2 linked regions of the Cohaesibacter gelatinilyticus genome follow. The main gene of each other region encodes a partner of the protein of the gene in region 2 in a complex. Links are inferred from orthologs where the notes say so. Each region holds a gene or a part of one and is shown on either strand. Other genes may lie near its edges.

Region 1 (2,793 bases), on a different replicon or contig from region 2:
TCGGAATATTGACGCCAGCAATACGTGCCACGCTCGTGTCTCCTTTTACAGATGGACAATCCTGCCCTCTGCCTGTCTCGTTTAATCTCCCTCCCCTCCACGGTAACGAATTACACAGGGAAAGAGATGTTTTGTTCTTCAAAAGAACGCAAAAAACGATGTCCGAGGGCAAAGCCTCCGAACACCGATCACGGAAAACCGCAATTAGCGCCGGTTAGTACCGGATTCTTCAAAGGAAAGTCAAGCCAAAATCGACGGAACGAGATTACTTGGACAAGACCTCTTTGATTGACGCAGCCACAGCTTCGATATCCTGCATGCCGTCAACTGTCTTCAGTTGGCCGGATTTGCCATAAAAATCGATCAATGGAGCGGTCTGTGCATTGTAAACTTCAAGACGCTTTTTAAGGGCATCCGCGTTGTCGTCGGCTCTGGGGCCTCCAACAGTTTCCAAAGCACGTTTTTCGATTCTGGAGAGCAGAATGCCTTCATCGACACGAATCTCGACAACGCCATCCAGTTCCAGATTTTTAACAGCCAGCAACTCAGTCAGAGCTTCGGCCTGTGCGATTGTACGCGGAAAACCATCAAGGATAAAACCATTCGCACAATCTGGCTCGTCAATGCGATCAGAAATAATCGCACAAACAATCTCATCAGAAACGAGTTCACCTCGTTCCATGATCTCTTTCGCTTTCAACCCAACCGGTGTCTTGGCAGCAACAGCCGCACGTAACATATCACCAGTGGAAAGCTGAGTAATCTTGAAGTCATTGACCAAGCGTTCAGCCTGGGTACCCTTCCCTGCACCCGGAGGCCCTAACAGAATCAATCTCACCGACGTTTCCCCCTCAGTTTCGATTTCTTGACCAGCCCTTCATACTGATGGGCAAGCAGATGTCCCTGAATTTGAGACACAGTATCCATGGTTACTGATACAACGATCAGCAAGGATGTGCCCCCAAAATAGAATGGTACACCGGTTGCAGAAATAAGAAACTCAGGCAAAAGGCAAACAAGAACAAGATAAATCGCACCAAGAACAGAAATTCGGGTCAGGATACGATCAATATATTCTGCAGTCCGCTGCCCAGGTCTGATACCGGGAATGAAACCACCATGCTTCTTCAGGTTATCCGCAGTCTCTTGCGGATTGAACACAATAGCTGTGTAGAAGAAAACAAAGAAGACAATCAAGGCAGCATAAAGAATCATATACAGAGGTTGCCCGTGACCAAGCAGCGCAGTCACAGTGGTCAGCCATTCAGGCCCCTGCCCTGAGGCAAAGTTAGCCACAGTTACCGGGAGGAGAAGAAGCGATGAGGCAAAGATCGGCGGAATAACACCGGCGGTATTCAGCTTCAACGGCAGATGGGACGAATCACCCTGGAACATTTTGTTCCCTACCTGACGCTTCGGATATTGAATGATCAGACGACGTTGAGCACGCTCCATGAAGACAATGAACGCAATCACAACGATGGCAAGAATGATCACACCGAGAATCAGAGGTGTGGACAAAGCGCCCTGACGACCAAGTTCAAGGGTACCCGCGATAGCTGTCGGCAACTCTGCAACGATGCCTGCGAAGATGATCAGGGAAATACCGTTACCGATGCCACGCGCAGTGATCTGCTCGCCAAGCCACATCAGGAACATGGTGCCACCAACCAAGGTCAGAACGGCGGAGAAACGGAAAAACAGGCCCGGATCGGTCACAATATCGGTAGAGCCTTCCAGCCCGACCGAAATACCATATGCCTGCAAGGTAGCGAGGAAAACCGTACCATAGCGAGTATATTGGTTGATAACCTTACGGCCACGCTCACCATCCTTCTTCAGCTGTTCCAGTGTTGGAGACACTGTAGTCATAAGCTGAATGATAATGGAGGCGGAAATATAGGGCATGATGCCCAGAGCGAAGATGGCCATACGTCCTACCGCACCACCGGAGAACATATTGAACAGACCGATGATACCGGTCTGCGCCTGGTTGAAGGCCTGTGCCAGAGCTTCTGGATTGATTCCAGGCAATGGAATGTAAGTACCTAGGCGATAAACCAACAAAGCACCCAGCGTGAACCAGATGCGTTTCTTAAGCTCTTCTGCCTTGGCAAAAGCACCAAAATTAATATTGGCCGCGAGTTGTTCAGCTGCCGATGCCATCTTCTACCCCATCTACTGGAATCAAAAAAGGAGGGCTCGGGAGCCCTCACTCTTATAATCTTTTTGGCTTACTCTTCACCAACAATCTTGACGGTACCACCGGCTTTTTCAACGGCTTCAATTGCTGCTTTGGAAGCACCTTCAATCTCGAAGGAAACCTTGGCAGAAATTTCACCATCGCTCAGCAGACGAACACCATCCAGAATGCGACGAACCACGCCAGCCTCTTTCAGGGAAGCTACAGTAACTGTCGCGGAAGCATCCAGTTTACCGGCATCGATGGCCTGCTGAATGCGACCAACAGATACTGCGTTGAAATTCTTCGCAAAGATGTTGTTAAAGCCACGCTTTGGAAGACGACGATGCAAGGGCATCTGACCGCCTTCAAAGCCTTTGATAGCAACACCAGAGCGGGATTTCTGACCTTTGACACCACGGCCACCGGTTTTACCGATGCCCGAACCGATGCCGCGACCAACGCGCTTGCGAGAATGCGTAGCGCCGTCGTTATCGCGAATTTCGTTGAGCTTCATAATACTCTTCCTCGCCCCTTAAGCTTCGTCCACTACGCGAACGAGATGAGAGACTTTACGGATCATGCCGCGAACTTCAGGAGTATCCTTCAGC
Region 2 (8,261 bases):
TCATTGACAGAATAGGAAGAGCAAGTCAGCAGCAGACGGAAAGGAAAACCACCCAAGGTCTGATCCGCACAAGTTGCTACCTGCTGGCCGTTGATCTGGCGTGCCAGCACCTTGTCGATCAATTCCTGAGTCTTGTTCTTGCTGACCATCCAGAAGCCGGTCCAGCCAACCAGAACCACCAGAACCAGTCCGATCAGAATGAAATAACGCTTGGCAGATGATTTCCCGGATGGGTTTTGCGGGGAAGATTGCATGTCAGTTGGAGACATCGAAGGCATAACTCTCTGGTCGGTTGCAAATCAGTCAGGCACTTGATAGCACAGAAACAAAGGGTGCGACCAAATGTGTTGTGCGTTGTTAAAATGGATTTAAGGTGACTTTATGAGCAATCTGTGGGTTTTTGGCTATGGCTCTTTGATGTGGCGTCCGGGCTTTGACTTTTTACGCACGATGCCTGCTCGTTTGGAAGGCTATCATCGCTCCCTTTGCATCTATTCCCACGTCTATCGCGGTTCGCCAGAATGCCCGGGGCTAGTGCTTGGTCTGGATGACGGTGGTACAGCCATGGGTATGGCGTTTGAAGTTGCTGCTGAAAAGCGCGACGAGGTAATTGCTTACTTGCGTGAGCGTGAACAAGTAACGGCCGTTTATCTGGAGCGCTACAGCCAGCTGACCTTGCTGGACGGCTCCGATCAGCAAGTGGAAGCGGTAACCTATGTCGCCGACCAGAAGCATGAGCAATATGCAGGCAAATTGGCCATGGATGAGCAGATGCGCTTTGTGTTGCAGGGCAATGGCAAGGCCGGGCCGAATATTGATTATGTCACCAATACCGTTGATCATCTAAAAGAGATCTCGATAGATGATCCGGACTTGTTTGAGCTCTGTGATCGCTTGCGGGCTGAGTAAGAAAAAAGGCTGCGGATGCAGCCTTTTTATTGCTTGATTATAGAGGCCAGAAGAAGGCCAGAGCCGGAACGGAAATCGCAATGATCAGAATTTCCAGCGGCAATCCCATGCGCCAATAATCACCGAATTTGTAACCACCCGGCCCCATGATCAACGTGTTGTTCTTATGCCCGATAGGGGTAAGGAATGCGCACGATGCGGCAACGGCGACGGCCATCAGGAAGGCGTCTGGGTTGACATTGAGCTTGTTGGCGATCTCCAGCGCAATGGGCGCGGCCACCACGGCTGTCGCTGTGTTGTTCAGGATGTCCGAGAGGCTCATCGTCACCACCATCAGGATGGTAAGGACCACGATGGGTGAATAGCCCTCCGTCAGATCAACAATGGAATGGGCGATCAATTGTGTGCCGCCTGAGGCTTCCAATGCCGCTCCCAAGGGAAGCATCGATCCCAAAAGTACGACGACTGGCCATTCGACCGACTCGTAAACATCACGTGCGGGAACGATGGAAAGCAGAGCATAAAGGGCCACGACGCCCGCTAAGGCAATCGGTAGATAGATCAGATTAAGACTTGCCGCCAGAATGGCGAGAGCGAAGAGGCCTGCTGCCAAACCTGCGCGGCCATGCTGAGTGAGGGTCAGGCCACGACTTGCCAAGGGCAGGCAGCCGAGCCATTTCACCACATCACTCATCTGACCGGAGCGGCCAAGCAATAGCAGAACATCGCCTGGTTGGATCTTTTCTTTTCTGACGCGCTGATAAACGCGTTTGCCTTGTCTTGCTATTCCAAGCAAGGTGACATTCTTGCGGCTGAGAAGGCGCAATTCCATGGCTGCGCGACCTGCAATACGAGCATCATCCGGTACAACGCATTCCACCAGCTTCATGCCTTTCCCAGCGGCTGCGGTCTCGGTTTTCTTTTGCTGATAGCCAAGTTTGCCGGCACCGACGAACTTGTCGATGGCATCAGGTGTCGCTTCCAGAACCAGAATGTCATTGGCGCGAAGCTCGGTCAGACGACCATTGCCAGCAAGCCGGCGACCATTGCGAATGATGCCGAGGATGGCGATGTCATGTTCCTCGGCCAATGGGTCCAGCTCTTCCACCCTCTGGCCATTGGCAGGGCTATCCTCCTGAACAACGACCTCTGCGATATATTTGCCGATATCAAACAGGGCTTCAGTCTCGTCCCGACGATTATTAGCATTGGGAATTAATCGCCAGCCAACAAGCGCGATGAAAGCAATGCCGACGATGGAGGACACCAGACCAACCGGTGCAAAATCAAACATGGCAAATGGCTCGCCAAGAGATTTTTCGCGAAAGGCTGCAATGATGATGTTAGGTGGCGTTCCGATCAGTGTGATCATGCCGCCTAGAATGGTGGCAAAGGCCAATGGCATCAGGGTCAGGGATGGGCTACGTTTGGATTTTTGTGCTGCCTGAATATCGACGGGCATGAGAAGTGCCAGAGCAGCGACATTATTCATGATGGCGGACATCAATCCACCAGCAGCGCCGATAATGGTGACATGACTTTGAACCGAGCGATCCTTGTCGACCACTAGAGATGTTATTTTCTCCACCGCGCCGGATAGAACCAGTCCGCGAGAAATGATGAGCACCAGTGCCACAATGATGGTCGCGGGATGTGCGAAGCCGGAGAAAGCCTGATCCTTTGGAACAAGCCCTGTCATGATGGCAATGATCAACGCGCCAAATGCCACCAGATCATAGCGAATGCGCCCCCAGAGCAACATCGCAAAAACAACACCAAAGAGCGAGAAAAGGGCTATCTGATCGGGGGTCATGGAACTCTCTTATCAACTCGGCACAAAAATCAAAAAATAGAAGTTGTAGATTAACGTAAGCTGAAGAGTGAGTGTTGGCTAGGCCTGCTTTTGATGCGAGTGGACATAAAAAAGCCCCAGCTGATACGGATCAGCCGGGGCTTCGGAATTCGCGATGTTGCAGCTTAGCTCAGACGGCCGTGGCAATGCTTGAACTTTTTGCCAGAGCCACATGGGCAAGGTGCATTGCGTGGAACTTTGCCCATCATCTCGGCTACTGCTGCCTCGTCCTCTTCGGCGATTTCGTTTTCGCCGGTCAGAGGATTCAGGTGCTGCTCGTGCATTTCTGGTAGTTCCTGCTCGGGGAAAGCTTCCTCATCGGCACGCAACACAACATGGGCCAATTGCTGGGTAACCATTTTGCGCAGATTGCTCAGAAGTGCTTGGAACAACTCGAAGCTCTCGGTCTTGTATTCCTGCAGCGGGTCACGCTGACCATAGCCACGGAAGCCAATCACGTTGCGCAAGTGATCAAGAGCAACCAGATGCTCGCGCCACAGATGATCAAGGGTTTGTAGCAGAACGGATTTTTCGACCTGACGCATGATGTCCGGTGTGAAGTTGGCAGCTTTGGAAGCAGCCAGCTCATCGGCGGCTTTTTTCAGGCGTTCGATGATTTCCTCATCGGCAATACCTTCTTCCTTGGCCCAGTCTTTCACAGGAACATCAAGGTTCAGAATATCTTGGACTTCATCATGCAGACCATCTACATCCCATTGTTCAGCATAGGCTTTTTCCGGGATATGCTGGGAGACGATGTCTTCGATGATCTCGTGGCGCATGTCGGCCACGACTTCTACAATGCCTTCATCCTTCATCAGATCGATACGTTGATCGAAGATCACCTTACGCTGATCATTCATCACGTCATCGAATTTCAGAAGGTTCTTACGAATGTCGAAGTTACGCGCTTCGACCTTCTTCTGAGCTTTCTCCAGTGCCTTGTTGATCCAAGGGTGGATGATGGCCTCGCCTTCTTTCAGGCCAAGCTTTTGCAGCATGCCATCCATCTTGTCGGATCCGAAGATGCGCATCAGGTCATCTTCCAGTGACAGGAAGAATTTGGAATGCCCAGGATCACCCTGACGACCGGAACGACCACGTAGCTGGTTATCGATACGGCGGCTTTCGTGGCGCTCGGTACCAATCACATATAGGCCGCCGGCTTCCAGTGCCTTTTGTTTTTTTGTTTCGATATCAGCTTTGATCTCATCGATCTTCTTCTCGCGCTCTTCACCTTCGATCTCCGCTGGAATTTCTTCGGCGATACGCATGTCGAGGTTACCACCAAGCTGAATATCGGTACCACGGCCCGCCATGTTGGTGGCGATGGTGATGGCGCCAGGAGCACCAGCTTGGGCGACAATCGCAGCTTCCTGTTCATGGAAGCGGGCGTTCAGGACCTGATGGTCCAGCTTTGCATTTTTCAGCAGGCCAGACAATTCTTCAGAGCGCTCGATTGAGGTTGTGCCGACAAGAGCTGGCTGGCCACGTTCGATACAATCACGGATCAGCTCGACGAGTGCCAGGTCTTTTTCGCGGGTTGTGCGATAAACCTCATCATCATCATCCAGACGTTGAACGGCCAGATTGGTAGGCACTTCCACAACTTCAAGGCTGTAGATGTCCATCAATTCCTCGGCCTCGGTCTGAGCGGTGCCGGTCATGCCGGACAGCTTGTCATAGAGGCGGAAATAATTCTGGAAGGTCACGGATGCCAGAGTCTGGTTTTCTGGCTGGATTGGCTGGCCTTCCTTGGCTTCCAATGCCTGATGCAGACCTTCGGAATAGCGACGACCTTCCATCATGCGGCCAGTGAATTCGTCGATGATGACGACCTGTCCGGATTTGACGATGTAATCCTTGTCACGCACAAACAATTTGTGTGCGCGCAGACCCTGATTGAGATGGTGAACTATGGTGACATTCTCGATGTCATAGAGCGAATTGCCCTGAAGCATATCTGCTTCTTTCAGCAGATTTTCCAAAAATTCCGTGCCTTCTTCGGTGAAGGTAGCGGATTTGGACTTCTCATCGATCTCGTAATGGCTCTCTTCGAGCTTCGGGATGAAAGCGTCTATGGTGTTATACATCTCTGATCGGTCATCCAATGGACCGGAGATGATCAGAGGGGTACGGGCTTCATCGACCAGAATGGAATCGACCTCATCGACGATGGCGAAATGATGACCACGCTGAACCATCTGGTCCAGATCATATTTCATGTTATCACGAAGATAGTCGAAGCCATATTCATTGTTTGTGCCGTAGGTGATGTCGGCTTCATAGGCTGCCTTGCGCTCATCATCCTCAATGCCGTGAATGATGATGCCGGTGGTCATGCCCAGGAAACCATAGACCTGGCTCATCCATTCGCCATCGCGCTTGGCCAAATAGTCGTTGACGGTCACCACATGCACGCCTTTGCCCGGCAATGCATTGAGGTAAGCGGCCAGAGTTGCGACCAGGGTTTTGCCCTCACCGGTACGCATTTCGGAAATGGCACCATCATTCAGCACCATGCCCCCCATGAGCTGCACATCATAATGGCGCTGACCAAGGGTTCGTTTGGCGGCTTCACGGACGGTTGCAAAAGCGGGGACAAGGAGGCTTTCCAGTTTGATACCATCCGCCAATTGCTGGCGAAACTCGGCTGTCTTGTTGCGCAATTCTTCGTCAGAGAGTTTTGAATATTCTTCTTCCAGAGCATTGATGGCAGCAACCTTTGGGCGATAGCCCTTGATGCGGCGATCGTTTGCCGTGCCAAAAAGTTTCCGAGCGATGGCTCCAAGACCGACCATTGAGAGGGTCCTTCCTTCAAGATACTGCCGCAATTGTCTGCAACAGATGTGTATATGCAATTAGCGCAAGACTAGCCGGAATAAATCTTCTCGTCCCGGTCTGTTCTGTGACTGTCAACAGGTCTGGCAACAAACTATTGGCCTGACAGATAAGATTGGGTTCCAGCCTTGTCAACGTCCAGAAAAGCAACTAGGTGAGCTATAGTGTCAGTTTTTAGAGATTTTTCGCGCGAAAGTGAACAAACATAGGAAAATAAGATGGTTCGAACCTTTATCTCCCGCTCCTTGATCGTAGCGACCACAAGTCTGGTTCTGCTCGGTAGCGGTGTAGCAATTGCCCAGGACAGCACAAAAGACAGCGTGGTTGCATCGGTGAATGGACGTGATATCACCACCACGGAACTGGGTTTCATTGCTCAGGAACTGGGCGGCCGTCTGGGGCGGATGACCCCTGATCAGCGCAAGGAAGCGCTGATGACAATCCTGATTGATCTGGAACTGGTTGCTGAAGAAGCTGAAAAGCAGAAGTTGCAGGAAGGTGATTTGTTCAAGAGGCAAATGGTATTTCTGAAAAATCGCGCGTTGCGTAACGAATTTTTCCGCGTCAATGTCGATGAGAAAATCACGGACGCAGAGTTGAAAGCTTTCTATGACAAGGAAGTTGGCACCAAGGCCGCTGAGAAAGAAGTCAAGGCTCGTCACATTCTGGTGAAGGAAGAAAAAGAAGCTCTTGATGTGATCAAGGAGCTGGATGGTGGCGCTGACTTTGCCGAGCTGGCCAAGAAAAAATCTACCGGCCCTTCCGGTCCTCGCGGTGGAGATCTCGGTTATTTTGGTCAGGGTCAGATGGTTCCTGCTTTCGAAGCGGCAGCTTTCTCTTTGGAAAAAGGCAAATATACCAAGACGCCGGTCAAGACCCAATTTGGCTATCATGTCGTTCTGGTTGAAGACGCTCGTGACAAGCCAAAGCCTGCTTTTGATGAAGTAAAAGGTAACATCCGTCGCGTGCTGGCTGAGCAGAAATTCTCTGAAATCCTGAATGGTTTGAAAGCCAAAGCCAAGATTGACGTGAAAAAGTAGGCATTTCCCGAACTTGGGTTCGTAAAAAAGGACTGCTTTTTTGATAAGTGGGCTTTTCCTGCTTGAGAAGAGAGGCTAAATCATAGCCTCTCTTTTTTATTTTGGGCCTTGTGATATGCCGATTGGGCCCACTGCTTTAAGGACCATTGCCATGGATCTGCAACCTTCTCCGTTTGCACCAACTGAATTGCCACAGATGGATGCTCTGGATGGTTTTCGCCCAATGACTGCAGCCATGGGGATGAAATATCAGGGCCGGGATGATTTGCTGGTCGTCGAAATGACAAAGGGCACCAGTGTGGCAGGCGTTTATACCAAATCCAAATGCTGCTCGGCTCCCGTTGATTGGTGCAAGGAGCATCAGGGCAATGGCTCTGCTCGGATGCTGGTGGTCAACGCTGGCAATGCCAACGCATTTACCGGTACACATGGGGTGAGTTCCGTCACTACTGTTGGTGAAGCCGCCGCCAAACTGGCAGATTGTTCTCCGTCTGAAATATTCATGGCATCCACAGGTGTGATTGGAGAACCCCTGGATCCATCCTTCATCACCTCCGCCATGGAGCATTTGATGAAAGACGGCAACAGTGTTGATTGGCATACGGCATCTGCTGCGACCATGACGACGGATACCTTCTTGAAGGTGGCCACAGCCAGTGCTGATATTGACGGTGTGCCTGTGACCATTCATGGCATTGCCAAAGGTTCCGGTATGATTGCACCGGATATGGCGACCATGCTCAGCTTTGTTTTTACCGATGCTCCGATCGCAGCGCGCGCATTGCAAGATCTGCTATCCAAGCATGTAGAGACATCTTTCAATGCGACGACCGTTGATAGCGATACGTCGACTTCTGACACTTTGATGGCCTTTGCCTCAGGCGCAGCCAAAGAACGTGGCTGTGCCGAGATTTCTGAGGGTGACGATCCACGCGTTGAGACATTTTCCGATGCTCTGTCTGCTCTTTTGAAAGATCTGGCCAAACTGGTTGTCAAAGACGGTGAGGGTGCATCGAAGTTCCTGTCCATCACGGTGGAAGGAGCCGAGAGTGATGAGGCTGCAAAACGTGTGGCTCTGGCGATTGCCAATAGTCCTCTGGTGAAAACGGCTGCGGCTGGTGAAGATGCCAATTGGGGCCGTGTGGTCATGGCCGTTGGCAAGGCAGGCGAAATGGCGGATCGGGACAAGTTGGCCATCTGGTTCGGCTCTATGCGTCTGGCTCATGAAGGCCAGCGCGACCCGGATTATTCCGAAGAAGTGGCGAGCGAGTATATGAAGAATGCCGAAATTGATATCTGTACCCATCTGGGTGTTGGAGAGGGATCTGCTACAGTTTGGACCTGTGATCTGACACATGGCTATATCACCATCAATGGCGATTATCGGAGCTAGATTTCATCATGGATCAGAAAGTGGAACCTGTGAGCATCGATAACCCATCTGTCAAACTTCTCCTTGTTGTGGCGGTTGCTTTGGTCGATATAGACAATCGCATTCTGATCGCTCAGCGGCCTGAGGGCAAGAATCTGGCTGGTATGTGGGAATTTCCCGGTGGCAAGGTAGATACTGGTGAGCGTCCAGAGCAGGCTTTGATCCGTGAGCTTGAGGAAGAATTGGG

Evidence for each region. Proteins that work in one complex are often made in the same cells at the same time.
Region 1: the proteins of secA (region 2) and secY are in contact, whole or in part, in a crystal structure (PDB 3DIN), measured with the Thermotoga maritima proteins. The link is inferred for Cohaesibacter gelatinilyticus from one-to-one orthologs. Residues at the interface, in WP_004082002.1 of Thermotoga maritima: Glu261, Ala262, Arg263, Lys300, Ala301, Arg302, Thr303, Ile304, Ile305, Leu323, Tyr324, Asp325, Pro326, Val329, Ser330, Tyr333, Ile336, Lys340, Phe345, Val349, Glu363, Phe364, Tyr374, Ser375, Gly376, Gly377, Glu393, Ile395, Thr482, Ser483; in WP_004081795.1 of Thermotoga maritima: Glu108, Gly109, Glu110, Glu111, Ala236, Glu237, Arg238, Arg239, Ile240, Thr241, Ile242, Gln243, Tyr244, Ala245, Arg246, Arg247, Val248, Thr249, Gly250, Arg251, Arg252, Val253, Tyr254, Gly256, Ala257, Ser258, Thr259, Tyr260, Leu261, Pro262.

Annotation. Positions count from the first base shown.
Region 1 is NZ_OBEL01000001.1:1,771,351-1,774,143, forward strand. It holds secY (preprotein translocase subunit SecY), read right to left. Parts: upstream 2,167-2,793; coding sequence 835-2,166; downstream 1-834. Other genes in the region: rpsM (30S ribosomal protein S13), read right to left, coding at 1-31; CRO57_RS07900 (adenylate kinase), read right to left, coding at 266-838; rplO (50S ribosomal protein L15), read right to left, coding at 2,235-2,699; rpmD (50S ribosomal protein L30), read right to left, coding at 2,718-2,793. UniProt on the Escherichia coli protein: The central subunit of the protein translocation channel SecYEG. Consists of two halves formed by TMs 1-5 and 6-10.
Region 2 is NZ_OBEL01000005.1:380,287-388,547, forward strand. The notes cover bases 2,687-5,938. They hold secA (preprotein translocase subunit SecA), read right to left. Parts: upstream 5,563-5,938; coding sequence 2,887-5,562; downstream 2,687-2,886. Other genes in these bases: CRO57_RS19415 (SLC13 family permease), read right to left, coding at 2,687-2,722; CRO57_RS25200 (foldase protein PrsA), read left to right, coding at 5,821-5,938. Outside these bases: CRO57_RS19405 (DUF2125 domain-containing protein), read right to left, coding at 1-269; CRO57_RS19410 (gamma-glutamylcyclotransferase), read left to right, coding at 382-909; more of CRO57_RS19415, read right to left, coding at 947-2,686; more of CRO57_RS25200, read left to right, coding at 5,939-6,642; bifunctional glutamate N-acetyltransferase/amino-acid acetyltransferase ArgJ, read left to right, coding at 6,794-8,035; 8-oxo-dGTP diphosphatase MutT, read left to right, coding at 8,044-8,261. UniProt on the Escherichia coli protein: Required for protein export, interacts with the SecYEG preprotein conducting channel.